DNA from 2 places in the Pseudoalteromonas sp. 78C3 genome. Region 2 is predicted to be linked to the other one. Evidence: predicted binding sites of a transcription regulator. Region 2 holds the regulator's gene; the other holds the start of a gene.
The links. The regulator FliA, encoded in region 2, starts transcription of late flagellar genes. The targets are predictions, from matches to a motif close to CTAAAGNTNNNNNNNNNNNNGCCGATA.
Positions count from the first base shown of each region.

Region 1 (7,541 bases), on a different contig from region 2:
CTATTGAATACTTATGTACAAAGTCTCTAGCTGTTACACCTATATATAAGAAAGATTTATGGTTTTTTTTACTATCTGATATTTCATAACCCCACTTATTCCATGTACTACATTGATTCTCAGGTATAGACATATCTATATATTCACTAGTTTTTTGTCTATTTAGATTAAAACCTCTGGCGATACCACTCTTAGCTAAATCATTTCTTAACCTAAACTTTTCCATTATAGAGTCGATTACTTGCTCACAACTTTTGACAACATAATCTACATCATCACTTATATTTTTAATTAGAATAGCTATCGCTTTAGAATCTGATATATGAAGGGGTATATTTGTGATCAGCTTATTTGTTGTTAGCTGACCATTTATAAGTTTTCTATGAGTCTTAAAGTTAGAGTCAGACTGTTTAAAATCTGGAGAAAATAACTCGTATAACGGCTGCCCCCATAACTTCGAATGGATAAAAATATCTTGTATTAACTTTACTGTTGATTGCCACTGTTTATAAAAGTAAGGTAAGTTTCCATTATTTATTTTACAGTTAACTTTGAGTATTAAAAATATGTTTTCAACATACTTATTAACTCGAATGCTCTCACCAGCAGAATAGAAATCATCTGAATTATCTAATGTTTTTGTCAAAACACTCAAAACTTGGCTAAAAACTTTTGCCTTGTATTTAGCAGTTGAATAGGGATATCTAATAAAAAGATCTGCCATTGCTTTCGATACTTTATTTGTTAGATCAGTACCGAATTTCAAATAGAAGTTTTGGAGATATAACTTCACATGTTTTCCATCAGAACTTAATGTAAACCATCCATGATAATACTTTAATGTAGATATATTTTGAGTACTAGGATTATAGTTATTAATCGAATCTACAATGTTTTTTGAAATATTTTTATTTTCACAAGTTACAATGTGAGGTTCATTAAAACCTTCATTTTCACAGAATAACCGTAGTATTTTTTTTAAATAATGAATAACTGAATATTTGTATGAAAGTGAGAAATTGAACTCGGTGTAAAGAAAAGCGGCAAAGTCAGAAAACATACTATTTAAATTTCGATTAAAATCTAAGTAACTTAAACGTTTGTCGTGACAATCTAAAAAGATCTCTAAAACAAAAATGACACTCTTAATTCTTAACTCATCTAGACCAGCATCCATACCTACAAAACCACGAAAAGATACCTTTAAGTTATCATCTATCACATTTGGGGATTGATAGTCCCGCAACTTAACTAAACTTATCATTAAAACCTCAATATGCTGAAAAATAAAATTGACACGTGTCAACTTACTTAAAAGCTACAAACCAAGCCATCCACTTGATATTTATAAATATAAAAGCAAATTGACACATTGAGATTAAAAGGAAAAAGCAACCCGTCCTACCGAAAGTACATTACCAAATCCTGCTTTTTGACCCGCTAATGTATATGCACGCGTTAAATTCATACCAAATAGCCAATCAGCACGAGAGCGTGCTAAAGCAGATACACTTAACGGAATAAAGTCTCGATTAGAGCGCATATTACTCAATGATTTTTTTACTGCCGATAAGTTTAAATCACTAATGAGTAAACGTTGTGTACTCTGCTTTTTAGCCTGACTTATTTTAGCTTCTTCAATTACTTGATCGACTAGTAGCTGGCCTTCACGGTCTGGATCGCCAGCGTGAATAAGTTGCGAAGCTTGTTTAATTAATTTTTTTAAAACAGTGAGCTGTTTACGTGTTTTGGTTTTAGCTTTTAGCTTCCATTGCTCAGGTATTATAGGCAAGTGTTCAAACTGCCACTTTTTAAAACGCTCATCATAGTCATCAGGTTCTGCTTGTTCTAGCAAATGCCCAATACACCACGATACACAATCGCCATTAGCGACTTCTATATAACCATCGTGTTTTTTATGTGGTTTTGGTAACGCATCAGCAATAGCGCGTCCAAGTGAAGGTTTTTCTGCAATGTAGAGTTTCATAGCTTGCTCATCACTGTTTATATAAACAGTAGTCTAGCACAGCTATTTTAAAGGAGGGAACTTTTTGTAACTATTGGCTAGCTGGGCTTTTTTTGTCTTTTGTTAAAATATAAATAAGCGGAAGATAACAAACAACAACGGTGCCTATATTAATAAATGGCAATAAGGTTTTATAAATGTATGTACTATAAGAAAGATCCCATAAATGGCGGTCGACTAATCTAAATAGCTGTAAAATTGGTGCCATAATAACAACCAATTGACCTAATACGCATTGCCACAAATAAACCTTATCTTTTAAACCCAGATATGCGATGAGTGCCATCCAAGCAATATCATTAAGGGCCCAAACAAGGTATCGATAAACATAAATCCCATTATCAAACTCTTTCAAGTAAGGATGAATAATGGTTCCATATAAAAAAAAAGCGGCTGTAATTAAAGCGAAACGCAGGGCCAAATAATCTTTTCTAAAATAAAAAATGAAAATAGCAGGGCTTAAAATAAACACCCAACTAGTATCTAATATCAATATAGTCTTTAAAAACCATTCAGGCATTAGAGTTAATCAAGTTTTTTTTCATCATCGTCATTACCACCGCCATTTCCTGGCATATGACTAAACTTATCGACCTTTTTCATAAACTATTCCGTTACATTTGTTAAAGAAAGCATACTTTATGATAAATAAGTGTGTTTGCCAATAAAAGTTATCTTACATCTATAGGAGCTGACTCTTTTGCTTTACCTTGTAATATAGATATTTCTACTCGGCGATTCCTGCGGCGATCTTCATCGGTGTCATTCGGTACAAGTGGTCGTGTTTCAGCTCGACCAACCACCATCATTCGCGTTTTATCAAATCCTTGGACTTTTTGCAGTTCACTTGCAACGGCTACAGCACGCTTTGATGATAGGTCCCAATTATTAATATATAACTCATTTGATACCTGAAAATCATCTGTATGGCCAGATACTGTTATTTCACCGGGTACATCTTTTAACAGCACACCGATATCTTGAATTATAGGTTTAAACTTAGGTTGTAAAAATGCACTACCTGAAGGAAATGAACCATTCTCTCTAATGCGAATAATTATTTGCTGCCCTAAAGACTCAAGCTCAATTGCGCCATCGATTATTTGCTTTTCAAGCTGCTGCGCTATCTTTTTAACAAGCTCGTTAGTTTGCTCCTGATCGGCTGCTGAAGTTGCTTGCTCAGAAGATTCTTCTTGTGAGGTACTACGAGATTCACCACCGCGTTTATCCCCGCGCTGTTCTTGCCTGCCGCCTGCTGAACTTTCATCGCCAGCCTGAAACTCTAACATTTGTTGAGTCATTTCGACTGTTTGCTGCTGAATGGTTTCTATTGGGGTTGGCTCTGGTTTGCCTGGGGTAAACTCCATGGCAATAACAGAGGTACCTTTAGGGATGTCTTTTACTTCAATTTTATTCTGCACACCAAAAGCAAACTTCATAGAGCCCGCAATTTGTTTAAACTTAAGTACATCCATTTCTGAAAACGCGAGCAAGAGTACAAAAAAGCACATTAACAGTGACATTAAATCGGCAAACGTTCCCATCCATGCAGGTAGACCTGGTGGTGGGCATTTGCACTCTTGATCAGACATAGTTACTCCTCGGTATCTACTTTGCGTTTAGATTCAGCTAAGTAATTTTTCAAAATACCTTCGATTACTTTTGGATTCTGACCATCTTGTATACCTAAAATAGCATCCAAAATTAAACGCTGATTCATCGCTTCCTCGTCTTTACGCAGTTCGAGTTTTACCTGAATAGGAATTGCCACAACATTGGCTAAAAACGCGCCATATAAAGTTGTTAATAGTGCTACTGCCATTGCCGGACCAATTGCCTTTGGGTCATCCATGTTAGACAACATTGCAACCAAACCAATTAGAGTACCAATCATACCCATTGCAGGCCCTATATCAGCTAACGACTTAAATAAACCCGCGCCCAATTCATGGCGAGTCGTGGTTAGAGAAATATCTTTTTGAAGTGTAGCGCGAACTACATCTGCGTCGTGGCCATCAACGAGCATATCGACGCCTTTGCGCATAAAGGGGTTTGGAATTTCAGCTTCTTCGAGTGCTAAAAAACCGCCTTTACGAGCTGAATCCGCAAGTTCTACTGCTTTTTCGATAAGTATTTCTGGCGTTTCGATTTTAAACATAAACGCTTTAGCAACAACTTTACCTATCCCCAAAAATTGCGACATGGTGAAGTTTGATAAAACAATAAAGAGTGAACCACCAAATACAATAACCACAGACGGGGTATTGTAAAACATAGCCATTTCACCGCTACTACTCATAAACATAGACATGACAATTAAGCCAATTGCGCCTAGGATCCCGATTATGGTTGCTAAATCCACATTTCCTCCAGAAGTTTCATGCTTAATGGCCTTATCATAAACTTTTATTATTAACTGCTTATCGGCAACATATTGAATTGCTTAAGCCATTTTTATAAATAAACATAAAAAGCAGCCTTTAGCACTATCTTAGATCAAGTTATAAGGGCTACCTAATTATCAATTGATTTATTAAACCAACAGACCGCTATTAAGGCTTTATTAATGCACTTGAAATATAATTTAACGTTATAAAGGTAAAAAACCAATATCATCCTTTGACCTAGTTTAGCATTCCCCCTAAAATTGACCCCTAAATTTATTATGTAAGCTGAAATAAAGATGGCGACTAAAAAACCTGAAAACTTAAGTTTCGAACAAGCACTAGAAGAATTATCTACAATCGTTAGTGACATGGAACAAGGTGACTTATCGCTTGAGCAATCGTTAAAGCAATTTGAGCGTGGAATTGCATTAGCAAGTGCTTCATCAGGGAAATTACAGCAAGCAGAACAAAAAGTATCAATTTTGATGGGGAATGGCGAAAAGTCAGTACTTACAAATTTTGATAATGATATGGAATAGCTGTGAGCATAAAAAATCATATTGAACGTGCTCAAAAAGATGTAGTAGCGACCTTACAACAGCATTTTAACCAGCCTCTCGATACAGAAGAAACGGTAAAGAACGCCACCCAGTATGGATTATTTAATGGCGGTAAAAGATTACGTCCATTTTTAGTTTATGCCACAGGTAAAATGCTCGGCGCAAACCATCAAGACTTAAACGTACTTGCTGCTGCAATTGAGTGTATTCATAGCTATTCGTTAGTCCATGATGACTTACCAGCAATGGACGACGACGACTTACGCCGCGGACGCCCTACTTGTCATATAGAGTTTGGCGAGGCAAATGCAATTTTAGCCGGTGATGCTCTTCAAACTCTTGCTTTTGAGCTTATTGCGAATCACAAATTTGAATGCTCATCGCAAACACAAGTAAAAATGATTGCTACACTTGCCCACGCATCAGGCCTTCAGGGTATGGTTGGCGGACAAGGCCTTGATATAGCAGCAACTGATAAAGTAATTACCGTACAAGAGCTTGAGCGAATACATAAGCTAAAAACCGGGGCTCTAATTAATTGCGCAATTACACTTGGTGCACTGTGCAGTGAAAAGGCTGATCAACAAACCTTAGAAAATTTAAGTGTTTTTGGGTATGCTATAGGGCTAGCATTTCAAGTACACGACGACATTTTAGATGTTGAAGGCGATACAGTTATTTTAGGAAAGCCACAAGGCTCCGATATTGCCGCGAATAAAGCGACATATCCGGCGTTATTAGGTATGCTAGGCGCTAAAGAAATGGCGCAGAATTTAATACAACAAGCCCATGAAGCGTTAGCAAATATAGATGCTGACACAACACTTCTTGCGTCGCTAGCAAATTACCTAATTGAGCGTGACCACTAATTTTTGCTCATACGTATTGCAATTAGCACTGACATTATTACTCAACATTAATTATTCGTAAAAGCTTTGAATTAATTAATGTTAGCGAAGGATATATATAAAACCATGACACTTGATAGTAGCAAGTATCCATTACTTAATTTGGTTGACGAGCCAGCCCAATTGCGTGACTTAGCGCAAGACAAACTCCCTGCATTTAGCAATGAGCTGCGCGATTATTTACTCAACTCAGTATCGCAAAGTAGCGGTCATCTAGCGTCTGGTTTAGGGACGGTTGAACTAACCGTTGCGCTGCATTATGTTTATAACACTCCAGACGATCGCCTAGTTTGGGATGTGGGTCATCAAGCTTATCCGCATAAAATTCTTACTGGTCGTCGCGAGCAAATGCACACTATTCGCCAAAAAGACGGTTTGCACCCTTTTCCTTTTCGCGATGAAAGCCAATACGATACGTTTAGCGTAGGCCATTCAAGCACCTCTATTTCGGCTGCTTTAGGTATGTCTATTGCTGCACAAAAAGAAGGTAAAGGTCGAAAGTCTGTAGCCATTATTGGTGACGGAGCTATAACCGCAGGCATGGCATTTGAAGCGATGAATCATTTAGGTGATGTAAAATCAGACATGCTTATTATTTTAAATGATAACGAAATGTCGATTTCTGAAAATGTTGGCGCATTAACAAATCACTTTGCTCGAATTTTATCAGGTAGCTTTTATACTAACATTCGTGAAGGTAGTAAAAAGTTACTCTCAGGGGTGCCTCCGGTAAAGCAACTTGCCAGTAAAATGGAAGAGCACATTAAAGGCATGATGATCCCAGGTACCTTCTTTGAAGAATTAGGCCTAAATTACATTGGTCCCATTGATGGTCACGATGTAAACATGCTTGTAGATACATTACGTAATATGCGTAATTTAAAAGGCCCACAGCTTTTACATATAAAAACCCAAAAAGGTAAGGGCTACAAACCGGCTGAAGCCGATCCTATTGGCTACCATGGTGTACCAAAATTCGATCCGAGCACAACTAGCCTACCTAAATCTAAACCTAGTGCTGCTACTTTTTCAAAAGTATTCGGCGATTGGTTATGTGATATGGCCGAACAAGACAGCAAGTTAATGGCTATCACGCCTGCAATGCGCGAAGGTTCAGGCATGGTACGTTTTTCTAAAGAGCATCCAGATCAATACTTTGATGTAGCTATTGCTGAGCAGCATGCCGTTACTTTAGCTGCTGGTTTTGCATGTGAAGGTTTAAAACCTGTTGTTGCTATTTACTCGAGCTTTTTACAACGTGCGTATGACCAATTAATACATGATGTTGCACTGCAAAACTTACCTGTATTATTTGCCATTGACCGCGCTGGTATTGTGGGAGCCGATGGTGAAACTCACCAAGGTGCGTACGATTTAAGCTTTATGCGCTGCATTCCAAATATGGTAATTATGGCACCAAGCGATACCAACGAGTGCCGTCAAATGCTATACACCGGTTATAAAGCAAACTGCCCTGTTGCAGTTCGTTATCCTCGAGGTAGTGCAGGTACTGCAGACATTGAAAGCACTATGCAACTGCTTGAAATAGGCAAGGCAGATACAATTAAGAAAGGCAGTAAAATTGCCATTTTATCGTTCGGTACATTACTTGAAAATGCACAGCTTGCTGCAGATGAATTAGATGCAACGCTTGTTAATA
Region 1 is NZ_PJAV01000162.1:3,121-10,661, forward strand. Features, by position in the region: gene CXF76_RS14340 (hypothetical protein) at 1-1,264, opposite strand, end outside; partial or broken gene CXF76_RS14345 (toprim domain-containing protein) at 1,394-1,987, opposite strand; gene CXF76_RS14350 (hypothetical protein) at 2,058-2,546, opposite strand; gene CXF76_RS14355 (flagellar motor protein MotB) at 2,698-3,618, opposite strand; gene pomA (flagellar motor protein PomA) at 3,621-4,388, opposite strand; gene CXF76_RS14365 (exodeoxyribonuclease VII small subunit) at 4,710-4,952, shown strand; gene ispA ((2E,6E)-farnesyl diphosphate synthase) at 4,955-5,842, shown strand; gene dxs (1-deoxy-D-xylulose-5-phosphate synthase) at 5,948-7,541, shown strand, end outside.
Region 1: the regulator FliA is predicted to act here: its motif matches at 4,448-4,474, upstream of pomA (flagellar motor protein PomA).

Region 2 (7,541 bases):
TTCGTTAAATCTAAGTTGAATATTTCACTAACACCAGCAAGTGGTAACGCAAATGTTTGTGCGCCAACAATTACCATTAAGGTCGGTAATATGGCTAAGGTAAGTGGTACTTTTATCTCTAAAATGGTACCTACGCCTAACTCAGATTGAATACTTACAGAGCCGTTCAATTGGGTGATTTTAGTTTTCACCACATCCATTCCAACACCACGACCTGAAATATCAGATATCTCTTCTTTTGTTGAAAAGCCAGGTGCAAAAATGAGGTTGTATGCTTCAGTGTCAGAAAGTCGACTCGCTTGATCGTGGTCGAGTACGCCTTTACTAATTGCTATTTTTTTCAGTTTCTCAGCATCCATACCAGCGCCATCATCTTTAATGGTCAACAAAATATGGTCGCCTTCCTGAGACGCTGATAAAGTAACATTACCTGTTCTAGGCTTACCGGCAGCCTCACGAACAGCTGGCATTTCAATACCGTGGTCAACTGAGTTTCGAACTAAATGCACAAGCGGATCGGCTAGTGCTTCCACTAAGTTTTTATCTAAATCGGTTTCTTCACCTACAAGTTGTAAGTCAATGTCTTTGTTTAAGCTGCGTGCTAAATCGCGTACTACGCGAGGGAAACGACCAAATACCTTTTTAATTGGTTGCATTCGCGTTTGCATAACCGCGCCTTGAATATCAGCAGTCACTACATCTAAGTTAGAGATTGCTTTACCCATTGCTTCACTGTCTGAGTTAGTCGCTAAACTAACCAAACGATTTCGCACAAGTACTAACTCACCAACCATATTCATAATTTGGTCAAGTCGTTTTGTATCTACGCGAACTGTCGTCTCTGCTGCTGGTGGCGCTGATTTTTTAGGCGTTGCTGGCGCTGCTTTAGCAACCGGTTTTTCTACCGGTTTAGAAGCGGGTGCTTTTACAGGTTCTGGTTTTTTTACAGGCACACTCGCTTTTGCAGCTGGTTTAGCTGGGATATTGGGCTGTTTCACAGCTGGAGTGCTTTCTATTGATTTAGGTGCAGTGCCTTTACCATGAAGTTCATCAAGAAGCGCTTCAAATTCATCATCACTAATTTCATCATCTGATGAATTAGCAGTATTTGACGCTGGTTTAGCTGGTTCTACAGGTGCTTTAACTGCACTACTTTGCTCAGGTGCTTTACTCGCAACCTCACCAAAACTGCCAACTCCATGTAACTCGTCTAATAAGCTGTCAAATTCATCATCAGTAATATCACCATTAAAATCACTACTACTTGCTACTGGCTTTTCAACTGCAGGACCTTGTCCTTTACCGTGTAGTTCATCAAGTAAGTTTTCAAATTCATCTTCAGTGATTTCGTTTATTTCAGCATCACTAACCGAAGGAGTTCCGCTAAACATTTCATCAAATGCAAATGGATCTTCCTCATCAGCTATTGGCGTATCAACTACTTCATCAAGAGGTTGTTCAACGTCAGTTTCTGAAGCGACTCCGTTAAGCTCGGCTTCTGTTGGAGGTAGGCCCAAAATGTGGAGGGTTTGAAGTAACTCAGGATCTGCTGGTTCTGGCTTATCCCTATTTTGGATAGTCGCGAACATTTCATTAATGGTGTCGAGCGCTTGTAAAATAACATCCATTAACTCTGAATTGACCGTTCGCACGCCTTGACGTAGTAAATCAAATACGTTTTCAGCGCCGTGGCAAGCATCAACAAGTTCTGTCATAGCTAAAAAGCCTGCACCACCTTTTACAGTGTGAAAGCCTCTAAATATGGCATTTAGTAACTCGGTATCTTCTGGATTATTTTCCAGTTCAACTAACTGTTCAGATAAAAGCTCTAGGATTTCTCCTGCCTCTACAAGAAAGTCTTGTAAAATATCTTCATCGACTTCAAACATGCAGTTACTCTCCTCTTAGAAGCCCAAACTTGATAAAAGATCATCGACTTCATCTTGATCAGACACAACATCATTACGCGATTCTTTATCAATAATAGGGCCTTCAGGACCTGCTAAAGTTTGTGTGGCAACTGGTTCTTTTATTTTTTGTTGTTCTACTTTATTCGCTGTGTTGTCACTGTCATCTTGTTCAGCAAACGCTGTTAAAAGATGAAGTAAGCTTTCTTCTACTTCTCTAACAAGTTCTATAACACGGCGAATAACTTGACCTGTTAAGTCTTGATAGTCTTGAGCCATTAGTACATTTGTCATTAAGCTTTGAAGCTCATCCGTTTTATGATGAGAGTTATTCATAAACTTATCGATACTATGGCAAAGTTGTTTAAACTCACCAAGCTCAATCTCCCGGCTCATTAAACGATCCCATGTCGGTTTGATATGAGATATTTCATCTGCAAGTTGCTGAGCTATAGGTAAACTAGCCTCAACAGCATCCATTGTTTTATTAGCCGCATTTTCTGTCATTTCTATAACATAATTAAGCCGCTTTTTAGCATCTGGAATCGCATCTGTCGTTATGTTAGTTAAGCGAGTATCAAGCTCAAAGCTTTTAAGTGCTTCGTGCAGTTGACGAGTCAACTTCCCAACTTCAGCAAATAATTTAGACTGCTCTTGCGAAGCTGTCTCTAAAATCAACTGATTAGCTTTATCTTGCTCATCGTTTTCTAAATAAATGACGAGTTGACGAGCTTGTTCTAACGTTATTTGAGGCGCAGCTGGTGCTGACATAAGCCTCTCCCCCATCATTAGCCTAAGCGTTCAAATACTTTTTCTAATTTAGTTTTTAATGTTCCAGCCGTAAATGGCTTAACAATATAACCATTAACGCCAGCTTGTGCTGCAGCTATTATTTGTTCTTTTTTAGCCTCTGCCGTTACCATCAGTACAGGGATATGTTTTAACTTATCATCTGCACGAATTGCTCTTAAAAGGTCAATACCTTGCATTCCCGGCATATTCCAATCTGTAACCACAAAATCAAACACTTGATTTTGTAACATAGGCAAAGCTGTAGACCCGTCATCAGCTTCTTGAACGTTAGTGAAACCTAAGTCACGTAATAGGTTTTTTATAATTCGTCTCATCGTTGAAAAATCATCAACTACAAGAATTTTCATGTTTTTATCCAAAACATCCCCCAGTGAGGTATTAACCTTAGTTTACTTACTACTAGTTTATCCAGTCATTGATTTTAGCTTTAAGCTTAATCATCGCCTGACCATGTATCTGACTTACACGCGATTCGCTTACATCGAGTATATGTCCTATTTCTTTTAAATTCATTTCATCGTTATAGTATAAAGAAAGTACCATCGCATCACGCTCTGGTAATGACTTTATTGCATTTAGCAAAGACTCATTAAACCGATCATTTTTAACATTATTAAAAGGTTTGTCTAGCGCTAAATCTTGGCCTACGGGAGTAATAACATCCTCATCTACACCAAGGTCTTCTATGCCTAATACTTTACTGGTATTAACATCATTTAAAATATGATGGTACTCATTGAGTGAAATTTCAAGTTTTTCAGCAACTTCTGTATCTGTTGGTTCGCGATTCAGACTGCTTTCGAGCCCAGTAATTGCCTCTGCAACTTGTCGGCTTTTACGGTGTACTGAACGAGGAGCCCAATCACCACGGCGCATTTCATCAAGCATAGCCCCGCGAATACGAATACCGGCAAAGGTTTCAAAGCTTGCGCCTTTTGTTGCATCAAAGTTTTTTGAAGCTTCTATTAAACCTATCATTCCTGATTGAATTAAATCATCAAGCTGAACGCTAGGTGGTAATCGAGCAATTAGATGACATGCCACTTTTTTGACAAGTGATGCATGTTTCTCAACAATCACATTTAAGTTTTGTGTTGATTGATATCCCATAGCTCTATTCACCAATGTTGTCATAATTAGCCGTTTACTAGTTTCTCAATGAAAAACTCTAAATGCCCAGATGGTTGATTTGGTATTGGCCATTTAACTGCTTTTGTCGCCAGCGCTTTAAACGCGAGAGCGGCTGGCGAACTTGGAAAGAGCTCAACAATCACCTTTTGGCGACGTGTTGCTTTGCGCATATTTTCGTCATAAGGAACCGTTGCTACTAGCTCCATTGAAACATCTAAAAAGCGATCGGTAACTTTAGATAGTTTTGCAAATAATTCAGTGCCTTCACGCATACTGCGGACCATATTGGCAACAATTTTGAACTTATAAACACCGTGCTCGCGGCTTAATACTTTAATAAGTGCGTAAGCATCGGTTATTGATGTTGGTTCATCGCACACTACAACCATTACATCTTGTGCTGCTCGTGAGAAGCTTAGCACCATGTCTGAAATACCAGCGGCTGTATCTACAATTAAAATATCAAATTCGGTATTCAATTCGCTAAATGCACGAATTAGCCCGGCATGCTCAGATGGCGATAGTTCAACCATACTTTGCGAGCCCGATGTAGCGGGTACAATTTTAATACCAGCAGGGCCTTCAACTAAAATCTCGTCAAGCTCACATTCACCTGACAAAACGTGTGATAAATTGCGCTCTACACGTAAACCAAGCATCACATCACAGTTTGCTAAACCTAAGTCAGCATCCAGCACTAATACTCTATTACCTTGTTGCCCTAGTGCAATAGCGGTATTTAGAGAAACATTTGTTTTCCCTACCCCACCTTTACCACCGGTTACAGCGATAACTTTTACGCCGTTGTTATTGTTTTGACTCATTTTGCGCAGGCCGCTTGCTTGATCTAATACTGTGTTAATCATACATCCCTACTGTACTTGGCGCCACTGCTTGGTGCCTTGAATGTTGTGCTTTTGTTCTTTTTAAATATAATTGCTCAGCCTTTTTCACTAGTTTCTCAGCATTTGCAACACGAATATCTTCTGGCACTCGTTGACCGTTAGTAAGATACCCTATTGGGAGGCGATTTTGAATCGCAATACTAATAATCTCACCCAAACTTAATGATTCATCTAACTTAGTGAAAATACAACCACTTAACTGTACTTTTTTAAAGTGACGTACTGTTTCTTGTAATACATTAATTTGTGCCGTCGCGCTTAGTACTAAGTAGCTGCGAATATCCACACGTTGGTTACGCATTAACGTGTTTAACTGCTCAGTCAAACGTAAATCTCGCTGACTCATACCTGCTGTATCAATTAATACTAGACGTTTATTTCGTAAATGATATAAAACTTCAGCTAATTCATTAGCATCTTTAACTTGCTTTACACCACAACCAATAATACGGCCGTAAGTAGCAAGCTGTTCATAAGCACCAATTCTGTATGTATCAGTGGTTATTAAGGCCACTTTATCAGCGCCATATTTTTGTGCACCTAACGCTGCAAGCTTAGCAACTGTTGTTGTTTTACCAACACCTGTTGGACCCACTAACGCATATACACCACCTTGGCGAAGTATTTCATTATTGGTTGTTTGCATTTGATCTTCGACCATCGTTAACAACGCTTTCCAGCCTTGCTTACGAGATACATCATCAGGTACAAAACATGCCATTTGTTGCGCTACTTCTTTATCAATACCCATACCGACTAAGCGGTCAACCATGCAAGCGCGTGTTGGATCGCGACGCGCCATATCTTGCTGCATTAAGCCTGATACTTGATGCTCAAGTAATTGACGAATTGCGTTCATTTCTTCACGCATTGTTGTCATTTCTTCGCTTTCATTATTGGGTGTTTGTTGGCGAGCAGTTACTGGACTATCTAAATCATCAAAGTCGCTGTCTAAATCATCAAAACCTAAGCTATCCGCTTGAGTTTGTGGACGAACTGGCGCTGCATTTTCAGGAGCAAACATATTTTTAGTACGCTGTTCCATAGCTGGTTCTTGATAGTTATCGGTAGTATCAATACCTGATTGTGAAAACATTGATGCAAGTTCAGGGGAGCGAGGACGCGGTGATTGGCGCTCTAATAAAGCCTGTAGGCTGTCAGCCACTTTTGCTTGCGGCTCTGGTTTGGCACGCTGAGGCTCTGGTTTTACAAAATTATGCATGCTTTGCTGTGGTGCTTGAGCGCGCGGTTCTGCAGTACGTTGTGGTTGCGCTGCTACTTTAGGGGCTGCTTTGTCATAATCAACTGCCGCTACAATTTCTACACCGTTAGCCAGCTTCTTATTTGACATAATAACCGCATCAACACCTAACTCATCTTTAACTTCTTTAAGTGCTGTGCGCATATCTTTAGCAAAAAAACGTTTAATTTTCATGATTCAACCCCTGTTAAAATCTTATTGTTGGCCTACAGAGCTAACAATCTTGATCTGTCTTTCGTCTGGTACCTCTTGATAAGACATCACTCTCAATCCTGGAATGGTGTACTTAACAAAACGAGATAACACAGTGCGTAACATTCCTGACGTTAGCAATATAGAAGGTTCACCGGCCATTTCTTGATTTTGATGCGCTTGTGTCAATGACACTTGAAGTCGCTCTGCAAGTCCAGGCTCAATACCGGCACCTTCATCGCCTGCATTTTGTAATGACTGATGCAACATCTGTTCCAACTCAGGTGCCAAGGTTATGACAGGGATTTCTGATGACATACCAACCGCATCTTGAACAATTAACCTACGCAGAGAAATACGCACTGCAGCCGTTAATACATCAGGGTCTTGGCTACGCGGGCCATACTCAACAAGGGTTTGAACAATTGAGCGCATATCGCGAATAGCTACACCTTCATTCAATAAATTTTGCAGTACTTTTACAATTGCAGTTAATGGCAACACATCTGGTACTAGCCCTTCTACTAAGCGAGGGTGGCTTTTAGCGAGCATATCAAGCAGGTTTTGGACTTCTTCATGCCCTAGTAGCAACGCCGCGCTGTTAGTTAATAACTGGCTAATATGAGTGGCAACTACCGTGGCTGAATCTACAACGGTATAACCTAGTGATTGCGCTTCATCTTTTTGATCTGGCTTGATCCATACTGCATCAAGGCCAAACGCAGGATCTTTAGTTTCAACCCCTTTAATTGGGCCAAATACTTGCCCTGGGTTAATCGCTAGCTCGTCACCATGTTTAAGTTCGCTTTCACCGGTTGAAACACCCATTAGCGTTATTCTGTAAGCATTAGGGTCAAGCTCTAAATTATCGCGAATATGAACAGGTGGTACTAAAAAACCAAGTTCTTGAGAAAGCTTTTTACGTACACCTTTAATACGATTAAGTAGCTCACCACCTTGAGATTGATCTACCAAAGGAATTAATCTATAGCCTACTTCTAAGCCAATTACGTCAACCTGTTGAACATCATCCCAACCAAGTTCTTTTTGCTCTTGTTTATTGGCAATACCTGTTGCAGCACTTCCGCCACTGGCGGCTTCTTCGGCCTCTGCTGCAGCGGCTTTTAACTTAGTTTGCTGTGTGTAGTAAGCTAAATAACCCAGTAACGCACCTAAACTTAAAAAAGCAAAATGCGGCATACCAGGCACTAACCCCATGATGATCAAAATACCTGAAGCAATAAAGAGTGATTTTTCGTTACCTAGTTGTTTCTTAAATTGGTCACCCATATTGAGCGACTCATTTTGACGTGTTACAACAATCGCGGTACC
Region 2 is NZ_PJAV01000128.1:17,921-25,461, reverse strand. Features, by position in the region: gene CXF76_RS06735 (chemotaxis protein CheA) at 1-1,889, opposite strand, end outside; gene CXF76_RS06730 (protein phosphatase CheZ) at 1,905-2,678, opposite strand; gene cheY (chemotaxis response regulator CheY) at 2,696-3,079, opposite strand; gene CXF76_RS06720 (RNA polymerase sigma factor FliA) at 3,120-3,830, opposite strand; gene CXF76_RS06715 (MinD/ParA family ATP-binding protein) at 3,857-4,717, opposite strand; gene flhF (flagellar biosynthesis protein FlhF) at 4,710-6,191, opposite strand; gene flhA (flagellar biosynthesis protein FlhA) at 6,213-7,541, opposite strand, start outside.